4 regions of the Aliivibrio wodanis genome follow, and region 4 is predicted to be linked to each of the others. Evidence: predicted binding sites of a transcription regulator. Region 4 holds the regulator's gene; each other region holds the start of a gene.
The links. The regulator CRP, encoded in region 4, controls carbon source genes, mostly activating them, when cyclic AMP is high. The targets are predictions, from matches to a motif close to TGTGANNNNNNTCACA.
Positions count from the first base shown of each region.

Region 1 (8,251 bases), 1.4 Mb from region 4:
TCATCGATAACACTATTTACAAAAACAAGTTGCTCTTCCCCTTTATATTTTATTGTTATTTCTTTTAAATCTAACCCAGCTAATTTTCCCTCAATTTGTTCAAATCCTTTTGTTCCTGAACCAATATTATTCACTTCACTTAGTTTTGGGAATGATGACATATCAAGAGCAGAAGATTCATCACTAAAGACAATTAAATTACTGTTCGCTGTAAATAAAAAACCTATCCCAATACCATTATATTTAAGATTATCTATAATCTCATTCTTAATCTCCGTACTCAGAATGTCAATTCCCATAACACCTATAAGTTCATTACCATCATTATAAATAGTTGTTTTTATTGAACTAACCATACTGTTATCTACCATATCTATTTGAGGATCATTGATAAATAATTGATTTTTATCTAAGGACTCATACCACCACGGTCGTTTGTTTGTATAGTAATCTGTATCGCTATATCTTCCGTTTTTATCAAAATATTCATATGTATTAGCGGGAGAGAAAAATACCGATTTAATGACTGGATCTTGCTCTGAAACAGATTTAAACATTGATGTAATCATTTGATAATTAGGATCTGAATCTATATCACTACCTCGAGAATCATAATCATTAAACCATTTTTTCATAAAAGTATTTTCAGAAAGTGTCGTAACAACTCTTGCTCTTTCTGAATAAAAACTTTTAATCGAACTAGCTGCACTTGTAGTGACTAATTCAACCTCTTTTCTCACTTCATTTTCTACATAATCTACTCGTTGCATCGTTATGTAATAAAAAGTTACAGAAGAAGCTAATATCAAAAATAAAACACCACTAGATACAAGTTTATTTGCTATTGAATCAAAAAACTTCATTTTCAACTTTTCCTAATAATAATTATTATAAATAAGAACAATTGAATTATAGGGAGCAATCATGTCACCGCAATTACACCTCAGTATATTAATCTGTAAAAAATAAGTTTTATGACCAAACGCACACTTTGCAAACGTTTGCATTTTAGTAAACTGGTTAATATGATTAACAATCAATTAAACTAATAACTTACACTGCAAAATTGAAACATTATCGAAACGTAAAGACATATAAAAAAATGAAAACCATTTAATATAAACATTCCATTATCAACAATGGCTCGAAGTTATAAATCAATAGCAAGGTCAGCTTACTTTTATAACTTAGTGTTTGTAGTTCAATATCAACAACAGAAAAAACTTACCGCTAGTGGTTAACACTTACTCGCACTTATCTTAACAGTAAAGATGAGCAGCAATCACACCATTAACATCAAAAGAAAGTATAATATAGCTTAGGTACAATTCTACATGCTAGAGTTTATAATTCTTTATTAAATAGATATTTTTCTTTTCGAAAAAACAGGGTTATAGCTAAAAATAATTTTAAATACATTTTATGTAAAATAGACAATCATCGGAAAAATTTTTATTACAATTAATAGCACCTTGCTTATAATTGTTCAAAATGCCACCACTATACGTGTGACCTCTCTCTCATTGATGTAATTAATGTATATTTACCTTAATGAGTGTGATATTGATCTACGTTTCTATGACTATAGTCCCTAATAATGAGTCCAGAAGAATTTAAAAAGGATCACACCGATGACCACTCTACAAATGACAACATTACAACAACGTCTAGAAAATGCTCTTGCAGATCTGTCTACAGATTTACAATCGGCGCTATCTCCTTTAATCACTCCACAATTTAAAGGTGTTATCACCAAAGAGCAGTTTCAAGCTTTATTATCTGAAACTCAACTCAGTGACAAAGCATTACGTTTAGCATTGCTTCCTCTTGCTGCGGCCTTTTCTGTTGCCCCTATCTCTAATTTCTATGTGGGAGCGATTGCTCGTGGCCAATCTGGTCATTTGTATTTTGGCGCTAATATGGAATTTAGTAATGTCCAATTAGGACAAACGGTTCATGCTGAACAATCTGCAATTAGCCATGCGTGGATTCACGGTGAAACAGGGATTTCGGACATTACGATTAATTTTAGCCCTTGCGGTCACTGTCGTCAGTTCATGAATGAGTTAACAACCGCTGATACATTAATGGTTCAGTTACCTGAGCGTGATGAAAAATCTTTACAAGAGTATTTACCTGAATCATTTGGTCCTAAAGATTTAGGGATTGAAGGCGGCCTACTTGCTGAGGTTTCACATAATCTAACATTAGACACAAGTTCGGCATTGCTGATTTCTGCATTAAAAGCAGCAAATCAAAGTCATGCTCCTTATTCACATAATATCAGCGGTATTGCGCTTGAAATGAAGAGCGGTCAAATCTATCACGGTATGTATGCTGAAAATGCGGCATTCAATCCAAGTCTACCACCACTTCAAGTAGCTTTGATTCATGCAAATATGTCCCGTGAGAATTTGTTTGATGTTAAAGCTGCTGCTCTAATTGAAGATCATAAAGGTGCGATTAGCCACTTAGCTATTACAAAAAGTACGTTAGAAGCGCTAAATGCTAATGTTGCACTTGAGTATGTTTCTTTATAAGCACTAAAAAAAAGAGGAGATTCTAGTCTCCTCTCTTTTTCATTCTATTTTATTAATGATTGCCTTTCCAACGGATCGCAGCATCAATTAACTGTCTATCCATTCCTTTCTGACCAATCAATGAGATGCCCCAAGGCGAATTTTTTACTTTAAACCACGGCAAATGCAGTTGAGGTAGATCAGCCAAACTCGCTAAAGATGTGTACTTCAAAATTAATGAATTCAGGTTATACAATTGCTCACTAGAGGTAGACACTGGTGGTGCAATATTAGCTGTTGTCGGCATTAATAAGAGTGTTTTATTATCCAGTATTGACTCTAAAACCGTTTGTACTAACTCTCTCTGCTCTAACGCTATCCTTTCATCTTTGTATTTCAGTTCTGATAACCATTTCATTTTTATTTTGATTTCATCACTTAGATCTTCATTATTTTTTTCGATCCAAGGTTCTATTTTTCGTAATGAACGGATCACAGAGATCACTTTAAAACTTTCAGCAGCTTTGGTTGTGATGATTTTACTGATTGAGCGGCTACGAACTACCTCATAAGGAACTGATTTAAGTAATTCTTCTAATCTTGATTTAGCTTCCTCTGGAATATCGGTAAATAAGTTATCTAAAACAACAATTCGCTCAACGGTCATCAATGGTGACATTGGCGTTAACATAGTCGCTATTTTTCTAATATCAGAAAGGCTATTAGCCAGCCAGCCAAGAGAGGTTTCTTCTTTTGCTAATATTTCGATCCCTTCCATATTAACTTCGCTAGAAGAAGACTTAAAACCATAGAGTCCAGAATAAACGGCAGGAATACGAATGCCACCACCCACATCAATACCTAAACCGATATCAGCACGACCACTTGCCACTGCAGCAGCAGCACCACATGATGCCCCACCAATCAGTCTACCTTCACTATTTGGGTTCTCAATAGATTTATAATGCGGATTTCTACCATGAAGTCCTAGACCAAACTCATCCATATGAGTTTTACCTATAAATCGAGCTCCCCCTTTTAATAAAATATCAACAATTGGAGCATTCTCTTTGGCTTCTTTTTGTTGCGTTAACCACTGTGGGTTACCTAAGCCATTCGGAGTATCTTTAATGTTAATACAATCACTCACAACAAACTTTTTATTTTCTAAAAGTCCATAAAAGGCCACTTGCTGTTCAGGGCCTGAGTGGGCGACATAATTTGTTTCACTATCCATATAATACAATACTGTTATTAACATCAAAGAGAAGTAGCATACCAATCGCGGCACTGAATACAATTCAACATATTCACACTATTTATAATTCACTCTACAGTGTGACATTCATCCCATCCTAAAAAATTCGCGATAAATAAAAACTCAAAGGCAAACGTTTGCGTATTGGTGGAAACAAGGTATCATTCCATTGTTACTTTTCACAACTACATGAGAATCGATTATGTTTGGTACAGCTCTGTCTTCTTCTGCAACAAAAGTGTTATTACTTGGCTCTGGTGAACTTGGTAAAGAAGTGGCGATTGAATGTCAACGTCTTGGCTTGGAAGTGATTGCAGTTGATCGCTATCTACATGCACCAGCAATGCAAGTAGCTCATCGCAGTTACGCTATTGATATGTTAGATGCGAACGCATTAGAAGAAATTATTAATAAAGAACAACCTGATTACGTTGTGCCTGAAATTGAAGCTATAGCGACTGATAAATTAGTGGAACTAGAAAAACAAGGCCTTAATGTTGTTCCTACTGCAAATGCTACCAAACTAACAATGAACCGTGAAGGGATCCGCCGATTAGCTGCTGAAGAGTTAAACCTTCCAACCTCCCCTTATCGTTTTGTTGACAGCTATGAAGCATTAGTTGAAGCAGTCCAATTCGTAGGTATGCCTTGTGTAATTAAACCTGTCATGAGCTCATCAGGTAAAGGCCAAAGTGTCATTAAAACAGAAGCTGACATTCAAGCATCATGGGATTACGCTCAAGATGGCGGACGCTCCGGTGCTGGCCGAGTTATTGTAGAAGGATTTGTTGATTTTGATTATGAAATTTCATTATTAACCGTTCGTGCTGTTGATGGTATTCATTTTTGTGCGCCAATTGGTCATCGACAAGAAGATGGGGATTACCGTGAATCATGGCAGCCTCAAGTAATGACTGAATCAGCCTTAAAACTTGCACAAGATGCAGCAGAAAAAGTAGTAAATGCATTAGGTGGCTACGGTCTGTTTGGCGTTGAGCTGTTTATTAAAGGTGATCATATCTATTTTAATGAAGTATCCCCTCGCCCACATGATACTGGTTTGGTTACGTTAATTTCCCAAGAGATGTCTGAATTTGCTCTGCATGTTCGTGCATTTACAGGAATGCCAATCAACAATATTATTCAATATTATTCAATATGGTCCTTCTGCATCTTCAGTTGTTCTTGGTCAAGGGACTTCAAATAACATTCGCTTTGATGGATTGTCTGATGCATTAAGCCAACCCCAAACTCAAGTGAAATTATTTGGTAAGCCAGAGATCGATGGTCGCCGTCGTTTAGGGGTTGCAATCACACGACGTGATACCATTAAGGGTGCTATTAAGGATGCTATCGATGCATCAAATAAAATAAAGATCACTTATTAACTTTATTTTTAAATCAGTTGATTCAGTAAAACAACAGAACGGCATTCAATCGCTATTCTGTTGTCTTTTTCTATCACTCTAATTTCTATTTCGCTATTAAAAGCATTAAATTTGATCTTTTCGTTATCTAACCGTTGCAAACTTACAAGGTTAACAGGTATAAATAGCTAAATAGATTCTTAATTTTTATTTTACCCTTCACCATGGATGATGACTATGTTTGAAAAAATCGCTGCCGCTCCCGCTGACCCTATTCTTGGTCCTAACTGATGAATTTAAAAATGACCCACGTTCTGAAAAAATCAACCTAGGTGTTGGTATTTACAAAGACGAGTCAGGTCAAACCCCTGTATTGAAAACAGTAAAAAAAGCAGAAGCAGTATTGCTTGATACTGAGAAAACAAAATCATATCTAACCATTCAAGGTACAGCAGAATATGGACTTGCTGTTCAAAAACTGTTGTTTGGTGCTGAAGCAGAAGTTATTACAGACAAACGAGCACAAACAGCTCAGGCGCCAGGTGGTACTGGTGCATTACGAGTTGCTGGTGAGTTCATTAAGCGTCAACTTGGCGATGTGAAAATTTGGATCAGTAACCCTACTTGGGCAAACCACATTGGTGTATTTACTGCCGCTGGCATTGAAACAGCACAATACAGTTACTACAATGCTGAAACTAAATCAAAAGATTTCGCTGCAATGTTAGCAGACCTACAACAAGCTGAAGCTGGTGATGTTGTACTTCTTCACGGTTGCTGCCATAACCCTACGGGTATTGATCCAACGGCATCTGAATGGGAAGAGTTAGCAAAACTATGTTCAGAAAAAGGGCTACTACCTTTATTTGATTTTGCATACCAAGGCTTTGCTAAAGGTGTTGAAGAAGATGCTTCAGGCCTTCGTACTTTCGCTCAATACTGCCCAGAATTATTAGTGGCAAGTTCATTCTCGAAAAACTTCGGTCTATACAACGAACGTGTTGGTGCATTTACACTGGTAGCAAAAGATGCCGCTGTTGCTTCTGATGCTTTCTCTCAAGTAAAAGCAATCATTCGCTCTATCTACTCTAATCCACCAGCACACGGTGCTGCTGTCGTTACGCACATTCTAAATAATGATGCGCTGCGTACTGAGTGGGAACAAGAAGTTGCTGAGATGCGTGACCGTATCCAAGAAATGCGTACTCTTTTTGTAACAACACTAAAAGAACAAGGTGTTAAAGCAGATTTTAGCTTCATTGAAGGTCAGAATGGCATGTTCTCTTTCTCTGGTCTATCTAAAGAGCAAGTTAACCGCTTAAAAGATGAGTTTGCAATTTACATTGTTGGCTCTGGCCGTATAAGTGTTGCTGGCATGACAAAAGACAATATGCTTCCTTTATGTAAAGGGATTGCAGCGGTTCTTTAATTCTCTACTAATTGCTTAAAATCAATTGAAAGGCGCTTAATTTAGCGCCTTTATTATTTCAAAAGCATTTGTTATTTCAATAATATAATGTTGGCAATTTCAGTTATTATCTGTTTATTATTACTTCTGTTTTCTTGCTTGAATAACAATATTTCGAGGGGTTTCTTCTTTTAAGCAAAACTCACCAATACGAACGTCATACCCCGCCTCTTCCATTAGTAAAGCACGATCTAAGCAAAGCCAAATTTCTAGGGGGCGTTTAAATAAGTGCTGTATCAAATCGCATTTTTCCATCATCACAAATGCTTTTTTTCCTTTTTCTAACCAGATGTCATAATCAATATCATCCGTTAATGTTAGACCTTTTTTACCCGCAGCCCAATGGCAGAACGCACCAAACCCATCACTTAATAATGATTTTTTAATACTAGGAATAGGAAGGTAGCTATCTTTGCTCGTCAATGTTCTTTGCAATGCATCAAAACCTAAACGGAAAGACATTTCTTGTTGACGATGACGCTGAGTTCTTTGCCCTGCAACAACGGTCTCTTGTAAAGGCAGACGTAAGTCATCTTTGGATAAAAGTAAACAAGAATGTATCGCTAAGTGTGATAAAGCAGAATATTGTGGCTCTTTGGTTAAATGAAAGCAGCAAGGGGAAATAGTTACTGCATCAATCTGTTGTGAGATCCCTTTTGTAAGTAAATTCACATGAAGGTCTCCACACGCATGCAATGCTATTGCGTGTTGCTTCTCTTTTAGTAACTTATCACTTTGTGGAGAAAGAGCATCTCCTTGTCTAAAAGTCATATCTAATTGATGACTTTCTGCATATGATTGTCCACTATCACATAGTGACTGTTGCCATTCTAATGTTATTACCGGTTTGCTTGTCGTTGCAGCTAAAACTCTGCCTAAATAACCTTTGCCGCCACACCACTCTAACCACTCATTTTCTGGTTGATAAAAATCTGCACCTAAAGCACTTAATTTGGTAATTTGTTGCCATTTACGACCACTAATTCCAGAATCTAATCCTTTTAATGTCGCAGCAACAGGAACATCAAACGCCGTCAGTTGACTTAGAGGGTACAGCTTAGATAATTGCGGAATAAAAACAGATAAACGACTGACTAATTCCTCAGGGTTTAATTTTAAATGCTGAACATCTTCAAGTGACAATTCATCAAGCCATTCACTCAATTCTATATCTGTGGTACGCCACGGATAATCTGCACAATGAAATGCTGAAAATTGCCAAAAAAAGACCGTTTGAGTTAACAAACGGTCCATATCTAAAAAGTGTTGAGAATGCATGAATGTACCCTAAAAATAGTATCAGGGTGATCTTAGCGGACAGGAAGATTAATGTCTTTAAACATATCTTCAATTTCTTGATTATTTTTAAGCATTATCGCTTGTTCAACGATTGGGCGTGTTAGATGCGGTGCAAAGCGTTCCATAAAATCAAACATGTAGCTCTTTAAGAACGAGCCGCGTTTAAACCCTATGGTCGTAGTACTGGCATCAAAGATATGACTTGCATCTAAAGCAACCAAATCAGAATCTCTGTCTGGATCCATTGCCATACTTGCAATAACACCAACACCAATCCCCAGGCGAACATAAGTTTTAATCACATCTGCATCTGTCGCTGTAAAGACAATTCTAGGTTTTA
Region 1 is NZ_JBREXA010000002.1:571,671-579,921, reverse strand. Features, by position in the region: gene ACU5DF_RS10520 (cache domain-containing protein) at 1-863, opposite strand, end outside; gene cdd (cytidine deaminase) at 1,647-2,540, shown strand; gene ACU5DF_RS10510 (amidase family protein) at 2,593-3,756, opposite strand; partial or broken gene purT (formate-dependent phosphoribosylglycinamide formyltransferase) at 3,980-5,165, shown strand; partial or broken gene ACU5DF_RS10500 (amino acid aminotransferase) at 5,382-6,573, shown strand; gene ACU5DF_RS10495 (methyltransferase) at 6,694-7,890, opposite strand; gene cysB (HTH-type transcriptional regulator CysB) at 7,923-8,251, opposite strand, start outside.
Region 1: a site for CRP is predicted at 1,508-1,523, ahead of cdd (cytidine deaminase). Genes of this name have one in related genera too.

Region 2 (8,251 bases), 320 kb from region 4:
TTGATGTGCATTTAATGTTTACCAATCCTTGTCGTTATTACTGGGGTGAAATTCGAGACAGAAAGTACCTCGCTCGTTTAGAGGCGCGTAATCGTCTGCAAGTAAAATGGTTAGATGATCACAGTGAGCAAATCGGTGATACGGAGCAATTAAAAGGATCGCTTGATGCAAATTTTGAAGATGAGCTGCACACTTCAGAAGTAGGTAATTCACTGCTTGCATCATGGGGGAAATTAGGTCGAGATAATCTTTGTCTATTATCAGAAATGGAAGCACAAGAAATTGATGCTTTTGTTGGTGTAAATAATGACAACCTCTTACATTCTATCCAATCTGATATTTTAAATTTAGAAGAACGCAGTCGTGATGATGTGCTTGATAACAGTGAACACAAGCAACCAATCAGCGCTGATGATCGTTCGATTCTTTTACATTCATGTCATAGCCCAATGCGTGAAGTAGAAGTTTTACACGATCAATTATTGGATATGTTCGCAAATGATCCAGAATTAAAACCTCGCGATATTATTGTGATGGTGGCAGATATCAATGTGTACAGTGCGGCGATCCAAGCCGTCTTTGGTAACGCAGCATTCGATCGCTACATTCCTTTTGCTATTTCCGATCAAAGTGCTGAGCAAGAAAATCCAGTGTTATTGGCCTTCATGAACTTAATGGCGTTACCTGAGAATCGTTGTGGTTTATCAGAGCTATTAAGTTTGTTGGAAGTTCCTGCGGTCATGTCACGTTTTAAATTTAATGCCGAGCAGTTTGAAATAGTAAAACGATGGGCAGAAGAAACCGGTATTCGCTGGGGATTGGATAACAGCACCTCTGCGCATTTTGATCTTCCTGAACATAATCAAAATTCATGGTTATTTGGTATTCAGAGAATGTTGCTTGGTTATGCGATGGAGCAAGACGCGGGTTTATTTGAAGGCATGGCGAGCTACGAACAAGTGCAAGGCATGAATGCCGAAATAGCAGGTAACTTAGCGCACTTTATTGATCAGCTTTTGACTTATCAGATCACCCTAGGCCAAGCGCAAACCATTAATGCATGGCGCACCATTATTAACCAACTAATGGACGATTTTTTAGATGTCGAATTAGAAGGTGAGCTGGTCGTTAAAAGCATTCGAGATCAATTGCAAAAACTGGAAGAAAATTTAGAAGATGCGGGCTTTGAAGCGCCAATTTCAGCAGCGATCATTAATAATTACCTGAAAAACAACTTATCAGGTGGCAAAGCAAGTCAGCGTTTCTTAGCAGGACAAGTAAATTTCTGTACCTTGATGCCGATGCGTTCAATTCCATTTGATGTGGTGTGTTTACTTGGGATGACAGATGGGTCTTATCCGAGAACCATGCCAGTTGAAGGTTTCGATTTAATGCAGAAACGCATGAAGCCGGGTGACCGTTCACGTCGAGATGATGATAGATATCTGTTTTTAGAAGCACTGCAATCGGCGAATAAAGCGTTTTATCTCAGCTATATAGGTCGCTCTATTCGAGATAATACAGAAAAAGCCCCTTCTGTTTTGGTGAGTGAACTGCTTGAGTATTGTCAGCAAAGTTATTGTCTAGATGGCGATAGTGAGCTGAACCCTGAAGAGTCAGCTAAACGCTTAGTTAAAAAATTAACAATAGAACATCCTTTGGTTCCTTATAGCCAACAGAGTTTTGTGGGTGATAACACCAGTTATGCCAGTGAATGGCTGCCAACCGCAAAACTCGAAGGCCAAGCCGCGCCAGAATTCCAAACTGAACCTTTAGTATTTGCACCAGAATCAAAAGAGCTTGAATTAACCGAACTACAACGCTTTTGGCGCTTACCTGTCGCCTATTTCTTTAACCGTGGTTTAAAAGTATTTTTTGAAACGGTAGAGAGTCGAGTTGAAGATGATGAACCGTTTTCTATTGATGGTCGTACTGGTTATGGAATGAAATCAGAATTGCTAGAAGAGTTATTGGCCTATGATGATCCTAACCAAGTATCTCAACTAAGTCGTGAGTTTTATCAGCAACAAAAAGCGCAAGGAAAATTACCTATTGGTAGCTTTGGTGAGATCGCGGCAGACAAAGAAGTGAACACGGTAAAAGAGTTAGTGGCTCATATTCAGCCATTAACGACATCACTATTAGAGGATCAAGAAGTGCGTTTACACTTTACTTTTCCTCATGGTGAAATGGAATTACAAGGCTGGCTAAAACAGCGTTATCAAGCGGGAATGCTGCGTTATCGTGGGGGTAAAATTCGTTCACATGAAATCTTAGCAACGTGGATTGATCATCTTTGTTTGTGTGCGATGAAGCAACAGCAATTTACTCATCTCTTTGGCACCGATGCGATTTATCATTTTGAGCCAATCGAAACAGAAAAAGCGTATCAACATTTAGAAGTTATATTAAGTCTTTATATTTCTGGTAACTGTGCACCATTGCCTTATTTACCAAAAGCGGCATTAGCTGGGCTAGAAGCACACATAGATAAAAAAGGTGTGTGGAATGACGATGAAGAAACTCATGAAAAAGCACTAAAAAAAATGGCAGATGAATACAATGGAACTCGTTACGCGGGTGAAAACAGCAATGATTATGTTATGCGTATGTGGCCCGAGTGGAATGACGAATTAGGTCAGACTATTTTTGATAACGCGAAAAACGTATTACATGATGCCTTGTTACACAGTGAGAAAGAAAAGCTGTAGTTTAAAACAAAGTAATGCTTAAGAAAAAGGTATTGAAGAAAAAGCACGGAAGAAAAGAGTAGGGTGGCCGCCAGTAAATCATTTTTAGTGTAGGGCGTTCGCTGTACGGCCACAGGTCAGAGGTTGACCGAATCCTTTAATACAAATGCACATTTAATGAGCTCTTTGTAAGTGCGCAGAGTGTAACAAAGCATAAAAAGTGAACCGTGAGAAAGATCTCACATTGGTCGCTTTATTAATTTTATTATCGTTGTTCCTAATGAACTACGATATGGGTCACACAAATAGTCTGTAAAAACAGAGTGTTGATGATAAATAAAAATGGTGATGTTCGATGACGACAATCGCAGCTCCAAATCAATTGAATGCAATGACGTTTCCTTTACATGGGACACGTTTAATTGAAGCTTCCGCAGGTACAGGTAAAACCTTTACCATTGCCAGTTTATACCTACGTTTACTATTAGGGCATGGTGATGAGAACAGTCGCCATAGTGAAGAATTAACCGTAGATAAAATACTGGTAGTGACTTTTACGGAAGCGGCAACCGCAGAATTAAGAGAGCGAATTCGAGCTAAGATCCATGATGCTCGCTTAGCGTTTGCTCGTGCTGTGCATAAAAGTGATTATAAGAGTGGCGATCCCGTTATTGATCCGTTATTAGCTGCTATTTCTGATCATAAGTCAGCAGCTCACATATTATTGAATGCTGAGCGCAGTATGGATGAAGCCTCAATCTTTACTATTCATGGCTTTTGTCAGCGTATGCTAACGCAAAATGCATTTGAATCTGGCGCTCAGTTTGAAAGTGAATTTGTTACCGACCAAGCCAAATTAATGCATCAAGTGGCCGCAGATTTTTGGCGCCGTAGTTTTTATCATCTTCCTAAAATGGTGGCTGAAAGTGTTTATGATTGTTGGCCAAGCCCTTCTGCATTATTAGGTGATATGGGCAATAGTCTTACTGGTGTCCCAAAGCATTTAACGGTTGAACCACTAGAAAGTTCATTGGAAGAGTTTTGTCAGCAGGGCATTGCACGAATAGATGAATTAAAGCAGCAATGGTCGTCACATTGTGCTGATTTTGAAGCCTTAATTTCAGGCTCAGGTGTTGATAAACGCAGCTACACTAAAAAGAATTTACCAAACTGGTTAGAGCAAGTGTCATTGTGGGCCAATAACCCAACAACCTCATTGCAAGTACACGATAAGCTTGAAAAGTTTTCTCAATCGTTATTAATTGATAAGACCAAAAAAGGCGAAGCACCAGAACACGCGGTATTTAAATTAATTGATGACTTTTTAGCGCAGCCATTAGAAATAAAACAGCCATTGTTATCTTTAGCCATTCATCGCTGTCGAGACACCTTACAGCAAGCAAAAGAGCAGAAGAACTGGTTATCGTTTGATGATTTGTTAAGTCAGTTATCTCAAGCCACAGAAAATAAAGAAAACGCCTTATTGCTAGATAAAATCCGCGAGCAATATCCAGTCGCTTTGATCGACGAATTCCAAGATACCGATCCGCTGCAATATTCGATTTTTAGTTCGCTTTATCAAGATCAGCCACAGTGTGGTTTGTTTATGATCGGCGATCCAAAACAAGCGATTTATGCTTTCCGTGGCGCGGATATTTTTACTTATATTCAAGCGCGCCGCCAAGTTGCGGATCATTACACCTTGGATACTAACTGGCGTTCAACCGCAGATATGGTGTCGTCAGTGAATCGTATTTTTGAACATGGCAAGCAGCCCTTTTTATACGATGACGATATTCCGTTTTATCCAGTTAAATATAACCCTGTTAGTGCCGAGCAAAAATCATGGGCACTAGATAATCAAACTCAGCCAGCAATGACCTTTTGGTTGCAAGAGAGTAAAGATGGCAATCCGGTAAATAAAACCACCTATCAGCGTGTGATGGCAGAATCAACCGCTGCACAAATTCAAACTATTTTGACTGGAGCGCAACAGGGCTCGGCGTATTTACAAAATGGCGAGAAAAAACAAGCCATCAAAGCGGGTGATATTGCGGTCCTGGTTCGTACTGGTAAAGAAGGTAAATTGGTTCGTGAAGCCTTATCAAAACAAGGTATTGCCAGTGTTTATTTGTCGAACCGAGACAGTGTATTTTCTTCTCCTTTAGCTAAAGACATTTTGCGTTTATTGCAGGCTGCAATGACGCCAACGGATGCACGAGCGGTTCGTTCTGCATTAGCCTCGTCTTTGTTTGCTTATACGGCCGATCAACTACATCAATTTAATGTCGATGAAATGCAGTGGGAATTAGCCGTTAATGAGTTCCGCGCCTACCGTAAGCATTGGTTACAACGTGGCATCATGCCTATGTTGCATCAAATTATTACTCAACAAGGTATTTCAGAGCGTTTACTGGCTGAAAATGGCGGTGAACGTCACTTAACCGATTTATTGCATATTGGTGAATTATTACAACAAACAAGCCAAACCCTCGACAGTGACTATGGATTGTTGCGTTGGTTATCTGATGCGATTTCTGAACCTAATGGCGATGCTGAAGAGCAAACGGTACGTTTAGAATCTGAGCGTAACTTGGTGCAGATCGTGACAATTCATAAATCAAAAGGGTTGGAATACGATCTCGTCTTTTTGCCTTTTGTTTGCTCCTATCGAGCCGTGGATAAAAAAGGCGAAGTTAGCTTTTATGATGAAGACAATCGTTACTCGGTGTTGGATTTATTAAAAGAAGATGATTCCGTTGAGAAGGCAGAAAAAGAACGCTTAGCCGAAGACTTACGTTTGATTTATGTTGCGCTGACTCGTGCTGTTTATGCTTGTTATATTGGCATGGCACCTATAGGTAAAGGCACGTCGAAAAAACCACCAACGGGTGTACATCTTTCTGGTTTAGGGTATTTGATCCAACAAGCGGATGAATGTGATATTGCTGAGCTTCAAGCGTGTCTTGAAAAATTAATAGCAGGCAATTCGCCTATGGTGATCCAATCACCCCAAACCTTGAGTGATGTGCTTTATCAAGAAGCAGACGATAACTCGTTAGCATTAACGGCCAACAAATTGAATCAGCCTGTAAAAAGTAATTGGTGGATGACCAGTTATTCCGGTTTGGTGAAACAAGGTAATCATCATAATGACACCTCGTTAGAATTAATTAATTTGGATTTAGATTCAGCTGAAGATAAAGATGAAAAAGAGTTAGATTTAGAGCCTGAACGCACTATTTTTACTTTCCCTCGCGGTGCGAGAGCGGGTACGTTTTTACACTCATTGTTTGAAGAGGTTGAATTTACTCAACCAATTAATAGCGAAGAAAATACACAAATAATCATCAAGCTATTAGAAAAAGAAAACTACGATGTAGAGTGGTTAGACGTCGTTCAAAGCATGATGCAACGCGTGCTCGATTGTCCGTTGGATGGTCACGATTTACGCTTGGCAACCAAAGATCCAGCTCAACGTTTGGTTGAAATGGAATTTTTACTACCGATAACGTTATTGAATTCGAGTTTAGTTAATAAAACCATCGCCAAACACGATGAAGTATCTGCTCGTGCAGGAGAACTTGGCTTCTCGACCGTTAGCGGCATGCTAAAAGGCTTTATCGATTTAGTGTTTGAGCATGAAGGAAAATATTACGTTCTCGATTGGAAATCAAATCATTTGGGAGATTCCCCAGAATGCTACGGCGGTGACGCTTTAATTGAAGCAATGCGAGATCATCGTTATGACTTCCAATATCAGTTGTATGCTTTAGCGTTGCATCGATTCTTGAAAAGCCGTATTGCCGATTATGATTACGATACCCATTTTGGTGGTGCGTATTATATTTTCTTGCGTGGTATTGAAAATAGTCATGAGGGGCATGATAGCAATTCAAATGGGGTCTTTTATTCAAAACCAAGTGAAGTGTTATTAGAAGAATTAGAGTTATTGGTAGATGGAGAAACAGTCGATGCTTAAGCAATTACAATACTTAATGGCTCATGGTGTACTTCGCCCATTGGATCTTCAATTTGCCAAATTTATAGCTCAGCAAGAAAAATACAGCGATAAAAATCTCATTATGTTGCTGTCTGCTATTACCAGTCATGAGTTAGGAAAAGGTCACGTCTGTATTGATATTGAGCAAATAGAACAAGGTGATTTGTTTACGTTGCCTGCAAAGTATCGTGATGCGCTATTGGAATTAGTTCCAGAAAAAAGTAGCTGGATTTCTGAGTTAACCAATGCCTCTACGGTATCGAATGGTACAGAAGCCAAACCTTTAGCTTTTGATGGTACTCGCTTGTATTTACAACGCTATTGGGCGTTTGAGCAACGAGTGTCTAACCGTATAACTAAAGCGGCGCAAAGTGTGGCGGTAAATCCTCAGCTATCGAATACATTGGATGAGTTGTTTGCCCGTCAGTATCATTTTGTATTTTCAGCATTGAAAAAGTTAGAGAATAATAACCAAGTTTCTCGCCAACAATTGGTGTGCGATATGCTTGATGTTGTTCAGTCTGATGATCTGGATTGGCAGGCAATTGATGCGGTTTTATTAGCCGCGACTAAATCTTCAGAATTAGAAACGTTAGATCAATTAATTCCAAATAACCATTGTGTGAATTGGCAAAAAGTCGCGGCAGCTGTGGCGTTAACTCGTCGATTCTCGGTGATCTCTGGTGGCCCAGGAACGGGTAAAACAACCACGGTTACCAAGCTTTTGGCTTCCCTAGTGACTCAAGCTCAGCAAGACAATAAAAGCATCGCAATTAAGTTAGTGGCTCCTACTGGTAAAGCCGCAGCGCGTTTGACTGAATCTATTGGTCAAGCGGTGCAATCTATTGGTTTAGCACCAGAAGTAAAAGAAGCGATCCCGACAGACGCAAGTACGCTGCATCGCTTGCTTGGTTATATTCCAAACCAAGTAGATTTTCGTCATAACAAAAGCAATCCATTGCACCTTGATGTATTGGTGGTGGATGAAGCCTCGATGGTCGATTTAGCTATGATGGCCCGACTGCTCGATGCGGTACCAGAACACGCGCGTGTTATTTTATTGGGCGATAAAGATCAGTTAGCCTCAGTTGAAGCGGGAGCGGTGTTAGGTGATATCTGTCAGTTTACCAAAATGGGTTACAGCCAGAATCAAGCACAACAATTATCTCAATTAACAGGCTATGCTTTGCCTGTGCAATCGCACAATAACGCGGTAGCTGATAGCTTGTGTATGCTGCAAAAGAGTTACCGTTTTGATGCTCGATCAGGTATAGGGCAGCTTGCCAAAGCCATTAATGAAGGCAGCAAATTTAAAGTAGAAGCGGTATGGGCTAAAGGGTTCTCAGATATTCGTTTTCATGATTTAAGCAATGATAGTTATAACGCAATGATCACCATGATGGTAAATGGCTATCGCAGTTATTTAGGCCATATCCATGCGGGCGATAAACCAGAAGTGGCATTAAAAGCCTTTAGCCAGATTCAATTATTGTGTGCAATGCGCGAAGGCGACTTTGGGGTTGTAGGGCTTAATCAACGCATTGAAAAAGGATTAAGA
Region 2 is NZ_JBREXA010000002.1:1,673,428-1,681,678, reverse strand. Features, by position in the region: gene recC (exodeoxyribonuclease V subunit gamma) at 1-2,711, shown strand, start outside; gene recB (exodeoxyribonuclease V subunit beta) at 3,046-6,672, shown strand; gene recD (exodeoxyribonuclease V subunit alpha) at 6,665-8,251, shown strand, end outside.
Region 2: a site for CRP is predicted at 2,917-2,932, ahead of recB (exodeoxyribonuclease V subunit beta). Genes of this name have one in related genera too.

Region 3 (8,251 bases), 930 kb from region 4:
CAGTTTTGATTTGACCTGCAGCTGTACCAACTGCTAGATCAGCAATTGTTGCATCTTCAGTTTCGCCAGAACGGTGAGAGATAACTGCTGTGAAACCAGCATCTTTAGCCATCTTAATTGCAGCTAGAGTCTCTGTAAGTGAACCGATTTGGTTGAACTTAATAAGGATTGAGTTAGTGATGCCTTCACTGATACCACGAGCAAGAATCTTAGTGTTTGTAACGAATAGATCGTCACCAACTAGTTGAATCTTGTCACCTAGAAGTTCAGTTTGGTGCTTGAAGCCAGCCCAATCAGACTCGTCTAGACCATCTTCGATAGAAACGATTGGGAATTGCTCAACAAGACCAGCTAGGTAATGGTTGAATTCTTCAGCAGTAAATTTCTTACCTTCGCCTTTAAGGTCGTAGATACCGTCTTCTTTGTTGTAGAACTCAGAAGCAGCACAGTCCATAGCAAGAGTAACGTCTTTACCTAGCTCGTAACCAGCAGCTTCAACAGCTTCTTTGATTGCAGCTAGTGCAGCAGCGTTAGACTCAAGGTTAGGAGCGAAACCACCTTCATCACCAACAGCAGTGCTTAGGCCTTTAGCTTTAAGTACTTTAGCTAGGTTGTGGAAAACTTCTGCGCCGATGCGTAGAGCTTCTTTAAGCGTTTTAGCGCCAACAGGTTGAATCATGAATTCTTGGATATCAACGTTGTTATCAGCGTGCTCGCCACCGTTGATGATGTTCATCATTGGTAGAGGCATAGAGAATACGCCAGGAGTGCCGTTTAGGTCAGCGATGTGAGCGTAAAGAGGCATAGATTTAGCAGCTGCAGCAGCTTTAGCATTTGCTAGAGAAACAGCAAGGATTGCGTTAGCACCAAAGTTTGCTTTGTTTTCTGTACCATCTAAATCGATCATGATTTGGTCGATTTCAGCTTGGTTTTTCGCGTCTTTGCCGATTAGAGCTTCTGCGATTGGACCATTTACAGCTGCGATAGCTTTAAGAACACCTTTACCTAGGAAACGAGATTTGTCGCCATCACGTAGCTCAAGAGCTTCACGAGAACCTGTAGATGCGCCAGATGGAGCAGCAGCCATACCTACAAAACCACTTTCTAGGTGAACTTCAGCTTCAACTGTTGGGTTACCACGAGAATCGATGATTTCACGACCTAGAACTTTAACGATCTTAGACATTGTGTTTCCTCTATTTTCTTTAATTTAAAAGCTAAAAATAGCTGCTACAACATTGAGCAGCTATCCGTAAATCCTATTACTTTTCGAATTCACCGCGAGCATTTTCACCTGCTGCTTTAACAAAACCTTCAAATAATGGGTGACCATCACGAGGAGTTGATGTGAATTCTGGGTGGAATTGAGCAGCCACAAACCATGGGTGGTTAGGAAGTTCAATAATTTCCACAAGCTTCTTATCAGCTGATAGACCAGAAATTTTAAGGCCGGCTTTTTCAAGCTGAGGAAGTAAATTGTTATTTACTTCATAACGGTGACGGTGACGCTCTTCAACAGTTGCGTTACCGTAAAGCTCACGAGCTTTAGAACCTTTAGCAAGGTGACATAGCTGAGAACCAAGGCGCATTGTGCCGCCTAAATCTGATTTCTCAGTACGCTCTTCAACCTTACCTTCACCATCAATCCACTCAGTGATTAAACCAACAACAGGGAATTTAGTGTCTTTAGAGAATTCAGAAGAGTGAGCCCCTTCCATATTAGCAACGTTACGCGCATATTCAATCAGCGCAACTTGCATACCAAGACAGATCCCTAAATATGGTACTGCATTTTCACGAGCGTATTGAGCAGCAAGGATCTTACCTTCAATACCACGGTCACCGAAACCACCAGGAACTAGAATTGCATCTAAGCCCTCAAGGATTTCAGTACCTTTAGACTCAACATCTTGCGAGTCTACATATTTAATAGTGACGTTTAGACGATTTTTCAAGCCCGCGTGTTTTAATGCTTCATTTACTGACTTGTAAGCATCTGGTAATTCAATGTATTTACCAACCATACCAATAGTAACTTCACCAGTAGGGTTCGCTTCTTCATAAATTACTTGTTCCCACTCAGAAAGATCAGCTTCAGGAGCCGTAATACCAAAGCGTTTACATACTAACTCATCAGTACCTTGTGCTTTAATAAGTTGTGGGATCTTGTAGATTGAATCTACGTCTTTCATTGAGATAACTGCTTTTTCTTGTACGTTACAGAAAAGAGCAATTTTCTTACGTTCGTTTGCTGGGATAACACGATCAGAACGACAAACTAAGATATCTGGCTGGATACCAATAGACAGAAGTTCTTTTACTGAGTGCTGAGTCGGCTTAGTTTTAAGCTCACCAGCAGCGCCTAAGTAAGGCACAAGAGTTAGGTGCATAAACATTGTATGTTCACGGCCTATCTCAACAGCAAGTTGACGAATCGCTTCCATGAATGGTAGAGATTCGATATCACCAACTGTACCACCAACTTCAACGAGTGCGATATCATGGCCTTCAGCGCCAGAGATAACACGTTCTTTAATCGCATTCGTAATATGAGGGATAACTTGGATTGTCGCACCTAAGTAATCACCACGACGTTCTTTACGTAAAACGTCTGCGTATACTCGACCTGCCGTAAAGTTATTACGTTTAGTCATTTTGGTGCGGATGAAGCGCTCGTAGTGACCTAAATCTAGATCAGTTTCTGCGCCGTCTTCCGTGACGAATACTTCACCGTGTTGAGTTGGGCTCATAGTGCCTGGATCAACGTTGATGTATGGGTCAAGCTTCATCATAGTGACTTTTAAGCCACGAGCTTCAAGAATAGCTGCTAATGATGCTGCTGCAATACCTTTACCTAGTGAGGATACAACCCCGCCAGTTACAAAAATGTAATTCGTCGTCATACGTTACCTGAAATTGGTGTAATGAGGAATAAAATGGATTTTATCTGGACGGGAAATGAATATACCAGAACCGCTTTATCGCCACAACGTGAAAAGTATCACAGTTAATTGATTTATTTTTTGCTCCAAATCAATTCTGCTCACTTCGTTTCACTTTTTCCCATTCTGAGTCTAGTTCATTTAAATCACATTCCTGCATTTTTTTGCCTTTTTTGGCGATTTTCGCTTCAACTTGACGAAAACGACGTTCAAATTTATCATTTGCTTTGCATAAAGCTTGTTCAGGATTTTTTCCTAAATGACGAGAAAAATTTACTGTAGCAAAAAGTAAATCTCCTAATTCTTCTTCAAGCTTCTTCTCATCTCGTGGATTTTTTCGTGCCTCTTCTAGCACCTCTGCAACCTCTTCGCTTACCTTATCAGCAACCGGTTGCAACTCATCCCAATCAAAACCCACTTTTGCACACTGCTTTTGAATCTTATTTGCTCGTAATAAGCCAGGTAACGCACTAGGAATCGAATCTAAGATGCTCTGCTGTTCTTTTGACTCACTATCTAACGCTTCTTTTTCTAACCGTTCTTGTTGCTTAACTTTATCCCAATTGGCAGTTATCTCTTCTTCTGACGAGAACACGTCATCACTGAACACATGGGGGTGCCTACGAACTAATTTTTCATTTAACGTCTCAAGTACATCATTGAAATCAAACAGCAGCTCTTCTTTGGCAATTTGAGAATAGAAGATCACTTGGAATAGTAAATCACCTAACTCCTCTTTTAAATTGACCCAATCCTTTTTATGAATGGCATCCACCACTTCATAGGTTTCTTCTAAGGTATGAGGAATAATTGAATCAAAGGTTTGCTTTCTATCCCACGGACAACCGGATTCTTTGTCACGTAATTTCGCCATGATGGAAAGCAATTGTTCAAGATTATTTGAGCTTGTCATAGATTTACCTGTGATTAAAAAACAAAAAAGCGATGACCATTATAGTCATCGCTTTTTCTAAATTCATAGAGCTAAGCTTTACAAAGCTTAGTGTTATAGGGTCTAACCTAATAAGCTCATTGCCATGTTTGGCGATTGCTTCGCTTGTGCCAAAATAGAAGAACTTGATTGGCTTAAGATTTGGCTCTTAGTAAACGTTGTTGTTTCTTTTGCAAAATCAGTATCTTTGATTTGGCTATTTGAATCAGTAATGTTTTCATTGATGTTCGTTAAATTTTGAATCGCACTTTCAAAACGGTTTTGGAAAGCACCTAAATCAGCACGGTTACTATCAACATATTCTAAGGCAGCATCAATAACATCAATAGAGCGCTGTGCGCCACCAACAGTTGTTAAGTCCATTGAACCAACAGTATCATCTGATTCACCGCCCATTTTTAATTCATTGGCTAGAGAACCACTAAACTCTAATGGTGAAGAGATAGTTTCACCTGACATGAATACTTGAAGTACACCATCTTCTGTTACTGAAGCACTTAATTCATTAGTTTGACCATTAATGTAAGTCGCTAATTCTTCAATATCATCGCCTGCTTTTGCTGTGATATTGATTTTTTGCTCGTTACCATTTTTGTCATTATATTGAACGTTTAATTGAGTGCCTTCTTTGCCTACAGCCCAGTTAATATCACGGCCTTTCTCAGCAGAGTAAGATTTGCCACCCATTGTTGACTCATCAGCACGCATACTATTTAGTGTCATTGCTACCGCTTCACCTGAGTCGGCACCAATTTGGAAAGATTTTGTACCAAACTCACCATTGATAAGGCGTGTTCCACCAAATGATGTAGTCTCTGCAATACGATTTAACTCATCAGTTAATGAACCAACTTCTTCTTGCATTGCTTGGCGATCAGCCTCAGTGGTTTGAACCATTTGCTGATTGAAGAGATAAATCACGTAAACGTTGTAGTACGTTAGTTGTTTCTTTCATCGCGCCTTCAGCCGTTTGTGCAATTGACATACCGTCATGAGCATTGCGAACTGCTACATCTAAGCCACGAGTTTGTGCTGTCATACGATTTGATATTTGAAGACCAGAAGCGTCATCAGCAGCGCTGTTGATTTTTGAGCCTGAAGACAATTTCTCCATTGAATCAGTTTGAGCAGTCGTTGCATTATTTAAGTAACGCTGTGCTGTCATCGCTGAGATATTTGTATTTACTGAAATTGACATAATTCTTGCTCCGGTCTGGCTTCACTTATTGTTATAGGATAGAAGCCTATAATTCATCGTTGATACTTATCTTTACGGCCTGATATTTCAGAACTTGAGTATTTTTTAAATAAAAAAGCCGAATGCTCAATAAAACATTCGGCCATCATAGCTAAGACTTATAAATCAACAACTTAAATAATAGCTGTAACTTTTGTTTTTATTTAAGATAAGCGAATAGCCTCCATGACATCTTTTACTTGTTCAACTCGAGTAATTAATCGCCCAAGAATATCAGCGTTAAACACTTCTAAATCAAAATCCATAATCGTCAATTGTTTCTTGTAATCATTTCTACTCTTCATACTCGAAACTTTTACTTTTTCATTAGTAAATAGTGTGGTTAGATCTTTCAATAAGCCAGAACGATCCATTGCTGTCACACGTAGGGTTAATATGTAAGAACCCTCAAAGCCACTGCCCCAAACAGTATCGATAATACGCTCTGCTGCATGGTGGCGCAGTTCATTAAGCTGATCACAATCACTGCGGTGAACCGAGATACCACGGCCTTGAGTAATATAGCCAGCTATTGGATCTCCAGGGATCGGCTGACAACAACGAGCAAGATGTGTCATTAAGTTATCGACACCTTCAACAACAACCGCATCATTACGTTTCTTATTTTGTGCTTGAGCATGAGCTTGTGCTTTGGCTTCAGACTCTTGCAATTGCTCTAATGCTTTTTGGTCTTCTTGTTCTGCTGTTGGTTTATTAATTAACGCATTAATATGATTAATCACTTGGTTAATACGTAAATCACCACTACCAACACCCGCAAAGAGCTCATCAGTTGAATTGACATTAAAACGCTTCAGAGCATATCTCTCTGCATCTTTCAATGTACCACCAATTTTAGCCAACTCAACTTCTAGGATCTCTTTACCCGCATCAAGGTTTTTCTCACGACTCTGTTTTCTAAACCACGCATTGATCTTTGCACGAGCGCGACCAGAATTAACAAAACCTAATGTTGGGTTTAACCAATCTCTCGACGGATTAGGTTCTTTTTGGGTAATAATCTCTACCTGATCCCCCATAGTAAGCTGATGCGTAAATGGTACTATTCGCCCAGCCACTTTTGCACCGATACAACGATGACCCACTTCTGAGTGAATATGGTAAGCAAAATCCAATGGCGTTGCGCCCATAGGAAGATCAATCACATCACCACGTGGAGTAAAGGCATACACTCGGTCATCAAATACTTGGCTTCGTAATTCATCCAGCATTTCACCTGAGTCTGACATCTCTTCTTGCCAATCAAGCAACTTACGTAACCAAGTGATTTTTTCATCATAGCCACTACGGCTATTACTTGAAGCGCCTTCTTTGTATTTCCAGTGCGCGGCTACCCCTAGCTCGGAGTCTTCATGCATATCCTTAGTACGGATCTGGATTTCAATAGTTTTGCCTTCTGGCCCTAATACTACGGTATGGATCGACTGATAACCATTGGGTTTAGGATTAGCGACATAGTCATCAAACTCGCTTGGTAAATGCTTGAATTTAGTATGAACAACACCAAGAGCGGCATAACAATCTTGCAATTTATCGGCAATAATACGAACCGCACGCACATCAAATAGCTCATCAAATGCTAAGCTCTTTTTCTGCATTTTACGCCAGATGCTGTAAATGTGTTTCGGCCGGCCGCTCACTTCAGCATTTATATTATATTCATTCATTTCATCACCTAAACCGGTGACAAAATCATCAATATACTGCTCACGAACAATTCGTCGCTCTGATAGCTGCTTGGCTATTTTCTTATAAGTGTCAGGGTGCTGGTAACGGAAGGAGTAATCTTCAATTTCCCATTTCAACTGACCAATCCCTAAACGGTTTGCTAGAGGTGCATATAGATTATTACACTCTTTAGCCGCTGCACGACGAACTTCATCAGGTTCATTTTTCACTTCACGTAAATTACAGATACGCTCCGCTAATTTTATGATCACACAACGGAAGTCATCCACCATCGCAAGTAACATTCGACGAATATTATCCACCTGAGACGACGCTGATTCTGCATCTACAGAAGCATTTAGCTGACCAATAGCGTCCATCTCTTCAACGCCATCGATCAATTTTTCAATTTCCTTACTATAGTTCTCAGTTAAAGCTTCTCTATCTAAAGCACCTGATGACAACTAAAGGGAATAACTGAGCAGCAACGAGCGTTGGCTTGTCCATGCTTAAAGTGATCAATATTTCAATCATCTCTCGGCCACGCCATAACAAGAGTTGCCCTTCTTCATGGGATGAGACTAACTCTTCACATTGCTTATACACCTCTGTCAGTTTTTTTGAGGTGTTTTTATCTTGTTCAAGGCTGGTGATCCATTCACCTAACTCGAACTCTTCATTTTCCTTAAGATGTGCTCCGCGAACTGCGACCATGTCCGTTTCCTATAATCCAATTTTATAATGATTCTTTTAGGCTTTTAAGCGTAGCGAGTGTTACCGCTAATTATCGCTCAAATAATGCCATAGATTCTAAATGTCCTGTGTGTGGGAACATATCAAGCATTCCTAGCCTAGTAAGCTTGTAACTGTGTTGAATTAGTAATTGGCTATCGCGTGCAAGTGTTGCTGGGTTACACGATACGTAAACTACGGTTTGAGGTTTCAATTTTGCCACAGTTTGCATCACTCCTGCAGCCCCTGCTCTAGCAGGATCGAGTAAAATCTTTGTAAACTTTGTGCTTGCCCACACTTGATCATCAATACTTTCTTCTAAATTTGCTTGATAAAACGTGACATTATCTAGCGAATTTCTTTTTGCATTTGATTGAGCGCGTTGCACCATTTCCTCAACACCTTCAATGCCCACTACGCTTTGTACTTTTTGGGCTAAAGGCAGACTAAAATTACCTAAGCCACAGAATAGGTCTAATACCGTGTCATTTTCTTTTAGAGCTAACCAAGAAAGGGCTTGATGCACCATTTTTTTATTCACATCACCATTAACTTGAATAAAGTCTTTTGGAGTAAAGTAAATTTTAGCACCATCAATAAGATAATATGGGTCTTCGCCATGAACATGATTTAAGACATCTGACTCCGGCATTAAATACAAGATCAAATCACGCTCTTCACAATAAGATATTAATGCTT
Region 3 is NZ_JBREXA010000002.1:2,928,038-2,936,288, reverse strand. Features, by position in the region: gene eno (phosphopyruvate hydratase) at 1-1,186, opposite strand, end outside; gene pyrG (CTP synthase) at 1,263-2,903, opposite strand; gene mazG (nucleoside triphosphate pyrophosphohydrolase) at 3,034-3,855, opposite strand; partial or broken gene ACU5DF_RS21640 (flagellin) at 3,958-5,092, opposite strand; partial or broken gene relA (GTP diphosphokinase) at 5,296-7,534, opposite strand; gene rlmD (23S rRNA (uracil(1939)-C(5))-methyltransferase RlmD) at 7,605-8,251, opposite strand, start outside.
Region 3: a site for CRP is predicted at 2,991-3,006, ahead of pyrG (CTP synthase). Genes of this name have one in related genera too.

Region 4 (8,251 bases):
CTAAGTAAGGAAGCGCAAGCAGTTATCGGTAAGGTACATGATAAGACCAAACCTGCGCTAAGACTATTAGAAACGGAAGGCTTTCGTTGCCGTGGTTACGTTGATATTTTTGATGCTGGCCCAACTGTCGAGTGTGATTTACGTAGCATTGAATCGGTGCGAAATTCATTTAAAGCAAAAGTAATTATTACGGAACATAACAGCTCGCAACAGTATTTAATCTCAAATACATCGTTTGAGAATTTCAGAGCAACAGCAACTACTGCCGCTTATGACAAGGCGACTGATACCGTTCATTTAACTCAAGAAGCAGCAACGGCTTTACAAGTTAATGTAGATGATTACGTACGATTATTAGCTCAATAGAGGACAAAGGATATGACACATTGGATTGCAGGGGATTGGGTTTCAGGTAATGGTGAAACGATACAATCAGTAAGCCCGTACAACAGTGAAGTGGTGTGGGAAGGTGATAGCGCAACCAAAGAGCAGGTTGAGTCAGCCGTTAGTGCGGCACGTCATGCCTTTATTGAGTGGAAAAAACAGCCTTTTGAAGCGCGCCAAGTGATTATTGAGCGTTTTGCCGAATTAGTAAAAGAGAATGCAGATCAGATAGCTGAAGTGATTGCGAAAGAAACCGGTAAGCCATTTTGGGAAACAAAAACTGAAGCAGGTGCGATGGTAGGTAAGATCGCAATTTCTATTCGTGCTTATCATGAAAGAACGCCTTATAAAGAGCGTGAAGCGGCGGGAAATAAAATAGTACTAAGACATCGTCCATTAGGTGTAATGGCTGTTTTTGGCCCGTACAACTTCCCTGGGCACCTTCCTAATGGTCATATTGTTCCAGCACTGCTTGCCGGTAACACTGTAGTGCTAAAACCATCAGAGCAGACGCCATGGACCAGTGAAGTGATTATGAAACTATGGCAACAAGCAGGTTTGCCAAATGGTGTGATTAATCTAGTACAAGGTGCTCGTGCAACAGGTGAAGCGCTAGCGGGAGCTAAAGGTATTGATGGCCTGTTATTTACCGGTAGTGCGAATACTGGACATATCTTACATCGCCAATTTTCAGGAGACACAGGGAAAATGCTGGCTCTAGAAATGGGCGGTAATAATCCGATGGTTATTTCAAAAGATTTTGGTGATCAAGAAGCGGCAGTTTACACCATTATTCAATCGGCATTTATTAGTGCAGGTCAACGTTGTACGTGTGCTCGTCGCTTGTATGTTCCTATTGGAAAAGCAGGCGATGAATTGTTAGCTCGCCTTGTTGAAGTAGCAAAAAGCATCGTTGTTGACCAACCGTTTGCTGATAATACTCCGTTTATGGGCTCGCAAATATCAGTCGCAGCGGCAGAATTTATTCTAAACGCTCAGAAGAATTTACAAGACTTGGGTGGAGAGCCTTTGCTTGAAGCTAAAAGTTTAGGTCATGCCTTTGTTTCTCCAGGTATTATCGATGCCACTAATGTTGCTGAATTACCGGATGAAGAATACTTTGGGCCATTATTACAAGTGGTGCGTTATGAGACATTAGAAGAAGCCGTAGAGCTTGCTAATGATACTCGTTATGGATTATCGGCAGGTCTTGTTTCAACTGATGACAGTGAGTGGGAATATTTTGTAGAGCATATTCGTGCTGGTATTGTAAATCGTAACCGTCAACTGACTGGAGCAAGTGGTGACGCGCCATTTGGTGGTCCTGGTGCATCAGGAAACATGAAACCAAGTGCGTATTACGCTGCTGATTATTGTGCATACCCAATGGCATCAATGGAAGGCGATATGTGTGAAATTCCAGCTCAACTCTCTCCGGGTTTAACTCTATAAGAGGCGATAAACATGAATAATGTAAACTCTTTATTTTCGTCATTGTGGCAAGATTATATTGCGCGCTTATCCCCATCTGCTGGGAAGGTACATCAATTATTGTCTAATAACGATGAACTGATTAACGATCATATTGCGCTACGTACGTTTAATTTACCTAAAGTCGGGCTACAGACTCTCGCTGCGCCATTTTTAGCAATAGGCTATAAAGCGTGTGAGACTTATGACTTTGAAGCTAAAAAACTGAAAGCGCAGCATTTTGAGCACCCAGATCCTAATGCACCACTCGTTTTTATTAGTGAATTATTAGTAGAAGAGTTATCAGCTGAAACACAGGACATTATTCATGGTTTGGTTGAACAGGTGCCAGCACACTATTTTGCCACCAGTGATTTTCTTTCTTCTGGTAGGCCTTGGACATTAAGTTTCGAAGACTATCAAGTATTAGCAAAAGAAAGTGAATACGCTTCTTGGTTAGCGGCTCATGGTTATGGCGCTAATCACTTTACGGTTTACGTCAATCAGCTTGAAGAGTTTGCTGAAGTGGTTGATGTGAACCAACACTTACGTGATGCAGGTTTTGCAATGAACGAAGTGGGTGGTGAAGTGAAAGGATCTCCAGAGGTTTACTTAGAACAGTCATCAACAATGGCGGATAAAGTGAAAGTGAATTTTACTGAGGGTGAGTTTGAAATTCCTGGTGGATTTTATGAGTTTGCTAAGCGATATACGTTACCAAATGGGAAAATATATACGGGATTTGTTGCTGCCTCTGCTGACAAGATTTTTGAAAGTACAAATAGTTAGGCTTTGAGTTTTGAGCATAAAAAAACGCAGCTCAAGGGCTGCGTTTTTATTTGTTTAAGGTAAGCGTTAAATTAACGAGTACCGTAAACTACAATTGTTTTACCGTGTGCAGAGATCAAGTTTTGCTCTTCAAGCATCTTCAAGATACGGCCAACAGTTTCACGTGAACAACCTACAATTTGACCGATCTCTTGACGAGTGATCTTAATTTGCATGCCATCTGGGTGAGTCATCGCATCAGGTTGTTTAGCAAGGTTTAGTAGCGTTTGTGCGATACGGCCAGTAACGTCTAAGAATGCTAAATCACCTACCTTTTGGCTAGTGATTTGTAGACGAGTTGCCATTTGCGCTGAAAGACGCATCAAGATATCTGGATTAACCTGGATAAGTTGACGGAATTTCTTGAATGAAATTTCAGCTACTTCACAAGGGCTTTTTGCACGAACCCATGCTGAACGTTCTTGACCTTCTTCAAACAAGCCAAGCTCACCAATGAAGTCACCTTGGTTAAGGTAAGAAAGGATCATCTCCTTTCCTTCTTCATCTTTAATCAGTACAGCAACAGAACCTTTTACGATGTAGTAAAGCGTTTCTGCTTTTTCACCAGCGTGGATAAGTGTGCTTTTTGAAGGATATTTATGGATATGACAGTGAGACAAAAACCATTCTAATGTTGGATCTGTCTGAGGTTTACCTAGAACCATACTTTATACTTCCTCTGCGTTTGCCAAGTAGGCGATATCCATTTTAAAATAACTGAGCCAAATATCAGTTTGGCCTATACAATATGGTTATCGGAACAAGGCTGCATGTTTGTTGAGATAATTGATAAAATCATACCTTGTTTCGCAATCGATTTCTTGACTTTGATCGTATGAAATGTGCGACAAAGGGCACACTTTCGTGAAATGGATCACGAGTTTTCCTTTTATGTAGTAAAGAGGCTTTTATGAACGCTGAAGTTAAATGGATTGAGGGATTTACTTTCTTAGGTCAATCTCAATCGGGCCATTCTGTTGTTATGGATGGAAATGGCGGAGAAAAAGCACCAAGCCCAATGGAAATGCTTTTAATGGCTGCTGGAGGTTGCAGTTCGGTTGATGTTGTTGCAGGGTTAAAATCAGAAAATCAAGCTGTCACTGGTTGTGTAGCAAAACTGTCAAGCGGGCGCCGTGAGGTTGCCCCAAAGCTGTTTACTTATATTAATATTCATTTTGAAGTAAGTGGTGAGAGCCTTGACCCTAAGATTGTTGAGCAAGTAACAGCAGATTCATTACAGAAATATTGTTCAGTATGTTTGATGCTAGGTGAAGGCATTGAAATGACTCATTCTTGGGATATTGTTTAGTTGTTAGCTTCGTTAATATCAAAAAGCCTCACACATTTATTATGAGTGAGGCTTATTTTATTTTTACTGTTTGTTTATCAAAAATTACAGAATAAAGCGGCTTAGATCTTCATTTGTAATTAATTCACCTAAGCGAGATGTTACATAAGCAGCATCAACGATTAAGCTTTCGCCATTCTTTTCTGATGCATCATAAGAAATCTCTTCCATTAGACGCTCCATCACAGTATGCAGACGACGAGCACCAATGTTTTCTGTGCTTTCATTTACTTTAAATGCTGACTCAGCAATGCTATCAATCCCATCAACAGTAAATTCAATATTTACATTTTCTGTTGCGAGTAAGGCAATGTATTGTTCAGTTAATGATGCATTTGGTTCAGTTAAGATACGTTTGAAGTCATTGGCAGTTAGGGCCTCAAGTTCAACTCGGATCGGTAAACGACCTTGTAGCTCAGGGATCAAATCAGATGGTTTTGCCATTTGGAAAGCGCCTGATGTGATAAATAGCATATGGTCTGTTTTAACCATTCCGTGTTTAGTACTCACTGTACTGCCTTCCACTAATGGAAGTAGGTCACGCTGTACGCCCTCACGAGAAACATCACCTGATTGTGAATTTGAACCTTTACAGATCTTATCAATTTCATCAATGAAAACAATGCCGTGGTTTTCAACATTAAAGATAGCTTGCTCTTTAAGTTCTTCTGGGTTGACTAGTTTAGCGCCTTCTTCTTCAGTTAGAGCTTTAAGCGCATCTTTAATTTTCATTTTACGCTTTTTAGTCGTTTCACCACCAGATAGATTTTGGAACATGCCTTGAAGTTGGTTTGTCATCTCTTCCATGCCAGGAGGAGCCATGATCTCAACACCAACTTGAGGTGCAGCTACATCTACTTCAATTTCTTTATCATCTAGTTTTCCTTCACGTAATTTTTTACGGAAAGATTGGCGAGTACCAGAATCATTATCACTTTCTTCATTCTTACCCCATGCATCACGAGCTGGAGGTAATAAAATATCTAAAACACGGTCTTCAGCTTGTTCTTCAGCGCGGAATTTTACTTTTTCTACCGCTTGTTGGTGCGTCATTTTGATCGCAACATCAGTCAAATCACGAATTATGCTTTCAACTTCTTTACCAACATAGCCCACTTCTGTGAACTTAGTTGCCTCTACTTTAATGAAAGGTGCGTTAGCCAGTTTTGCTAAACGGCGAGCGATTTCTGTTTTACCAACACCTGTTGGACCGATCATTAAAATATTTTTTGGGGTAACTTCTGCGCGCAACTCAGCATCGAGCTGCATACGACGCCAGCGGTTACGTAGTGCGATTGCCACTGAGCGTTTTGCTTTATCTTGACCAATAATATGGCTATCTAGTTCGTGTACAATTTCACGAGGGGTCATCTCAGACATGGGTATTCCTTATTATTTGTCGTTAAACGTTCAGTTCTTCAACGGTATGGTTATGGTTAGTGTAGACGTCAATATCGCCAGCAATAGTAAGAGCTTTTGTAGCAATATCACGTGCATCTAAATCGGTATTTTCTAGTAATGCTGTCGCTGCAGAGCGAGCAAAGTAACCACCAGAACCGATAGTTAATAGATCATTATCGGCATTAATTAAATCACCAGTACCACTAATGATTAGAGATGTCGTTTTGTCTGCCACAATAAGCATTGCTTCAAGACGACGAAGAGCACGATCACTACGCCACTCTTTTGCTAATTCAACTGCAGCTTTAGTTAAATTGCCTTGATGCATTTCCAGTTTACGTTCACATAGGTCGAACAGAATAAAGGCATCGGCTGTGCTGCCAGCGAAACCAACAAGAACTGAATCATTATATAATCGACGTACTTTCTTTACGTTGCCCTTTGCGATCATATCGCCTTGAGATGCTTGGCCATCGCCAGCCACCACTACTTTGCCTTCACGGCGTACAGAAACAATTGTAGTCACGAGTAAAACCTCTTATTCGATGAGATAACGTAGAAACGATTACTTTCATCTTTCATGATTATTACTACTGTAATGGGGGGAGGGTTCTTGATTTTCAAGACGCCTAGGTAGAAAAAAGGAGCACGTGATGTGCTCCTTTAGAAATCTGTGGGCTAGTATTGATTTTTATTTATTGGTCTTTCCAAATAGCGCAAGGTTCAATTTTAGCACGCTGTAATTTATGGCGATCTTTTTCTGCATCACGTTTAAATTTATATGGCCCAAGAACCACTTTATACCAACTGCTGCCTTGAGCATGTCGAACGGTAGAAGTTATCCCTTGAAAGGCAATATTCATTTTTCTTTCTTCAGCTTGGGAGCGTGTTTTATAAGCACCACATTGCATAATGTAAGGTATCTTTGATACTTTAAGCTCTTTTTGTTCGACAGCAATTTCTTTATTTGGTAAATCATCCATGTATGTCCATTGCTCTTCTGGCAATGGTGGGATCTCTTTTGCTGGCGTTTTTTGTTTTGCTTTAACTGGCGTAATGTCTACGGCAGGTTCAGAGTTTGTATCCGCTTTTTGAACGGGAGCATCATTTAAGAAGTAGAGAGCATAACCAAACACTGAAACTAATAAACCAGCGACAGCGACAGCCTTCCAAGGCGTTGAAGCGCTGGAAGAAGGCTGCTTAATGCTCTTTTTCTTAGCGGTGCTTTTTGTTGGTTTCTTAGGAGAACGTCCGCGTTTTACATAATCTTTATTGGCCACAGTCTTTACTTAAATACAGGGTTACAGAGTACTGATCATGGTAATCAGTTGTGTGAGCTCATACCAGTATTTATGTAAAAAAGTACGCAAAAAGTCACTATTTAGATAAAAACATTGAATCAATCAATGGCAGTAGACTATCCATTTCTTTATTTTATAAAAATTGTGCTTTTATTTATTTTTAGGCGGTGCAGTACTTTCTCTGATTATTAGTGATGATTCCAATAAACGAGAGCCTGATCGAACATCATGGCCTTTTAATAATTCGAGCAACATCAACATAGATTGACGACCTATTTCATAACGAGGTTGTGAGATTGTCGTTAATCCAGGATCACTGTAGCTTGAGAAATCGATATCATCGAATCCCATAATTGAAATATCTTGAGGGACTCTAAATCCCATCTGTTTTGCTTTTTGAATTGCGCCAATCGCCATTACGTCATTATGACAAAAAACAGCGGTAGGGGGAGAAGAGAGTGAGAGTAATTCACTAATGGCTTTAGCGCCTGCTTCAAAAGTAAAGTTGCCGTATTTGACATATGATGACTTCATTGTTGTGCCAGCACGACGTAGTGCTTGCTGATAACCTTGATGTCTAAATTTGCAAAGTACTGATTCTTCAGGGCCTGAAAGTTCAGCAATTTGTTTATGACCTAATTTAGTTAAGTAATTAACGGCTTCATAAGCGGCAGTTAGGTTATCAATATGGACGGTTGGAAGCTCTAGCTCAGGGGCATATTCACAAGCCATGACTAGAGGCGGTAAGTTTTTTTGTTCTTGGCGGCTAACATTAAAAGGAAGGTCTGAGCCCAGTAGTACCATCCCGTCTACTTGCTTGGTATAAATGAGGTTTGCAAAAGATTGCTCACGTTTCTTTTGTTGACTACTGTCACCGACTAAAACTATATAGCCATTCTCTACGGCGGTGTCTTCGATACCACGTAAAATATCACTAAAGTAAGGATCGCAAATATCAGGAACAATCGTCACTATTGTTTTGGATTCGTTGCGACGTAGAGTCCGTGTTAATGTGCTTGGAGAATACCCTGTTTCTAATACCGCATTTTCTACACGTTGACGGGTTGATAATGACACTTTTTCTGGTGCCATTAATGCTCGCGATACCGTAGCAGTTGATACTCCCGCCGATAAAGCAACATCCTTCATTGTCGCCATAATAACTATCTCCAATTATTCATATCTAAGTAAACGTTTGCTTTGTTTATTTGAGGAGATATTTTATGTGCAAAATAAAGAATTAAATACGGCACGTTTAACAAAAATTACATCTGTATTGTGATTTGACTCACATGAAGGCCGATTGTTTTCTTTAAGTCGGTAAATTAAATGTGAATGAATCCAAATTATTAGAATTATTAACTAAGATCTTGTGGCTCTATGTCTAAAGTCCAACGAACCTTTTTAGCCAAGGGGAGAAGTTCAATCGCAGCTTTAGCACCTCGTAACATGGATTGCATTACGGTTCTATTAGGCGCTTGAAAAAGTAATTGCCAACGGTATTTTCCTGCACGCCTAG
Region 4 is NZ_JBREXA010000002.1:1,993,862-2,002,112, reverse strand. Features, by position in the region: gene astA (arginine N-succinyltransferase) at 1-366, shown strand, start outside; gene astD (succinylglutamate-semialdehyde dehydrogenase) at 379-1,836, shown strand; gene ACU5DF_RS17090 (DUF1338 domain-containing protein) at 1,849-2,643, shown strand; gene crp (cAMP-activated global transcriptional regulator CRP) at 2,715-3,347, opposite strand; gene ACU5DF_RS17080 (OsmC family protein) at 3,593-3,991, shown strand; gene hslU (ATP-dependent protease ATPase subunit HslU) at 4,076-5,410, opposite strand; gene hslV (ATP-dependent protease subunit HslV) at 5,433-5,957, opposite strand; gene ACU5DF_RS17065 (SPOR domain-containing protein) at 6,127-6,711, opposite strand; gene cytR (DNA-binding transcriptional regulator CytR) at 6,883-7,890, opposite strand; gene priA (primosomal protein N') at 8,091-8,251, opposite strand, start outside.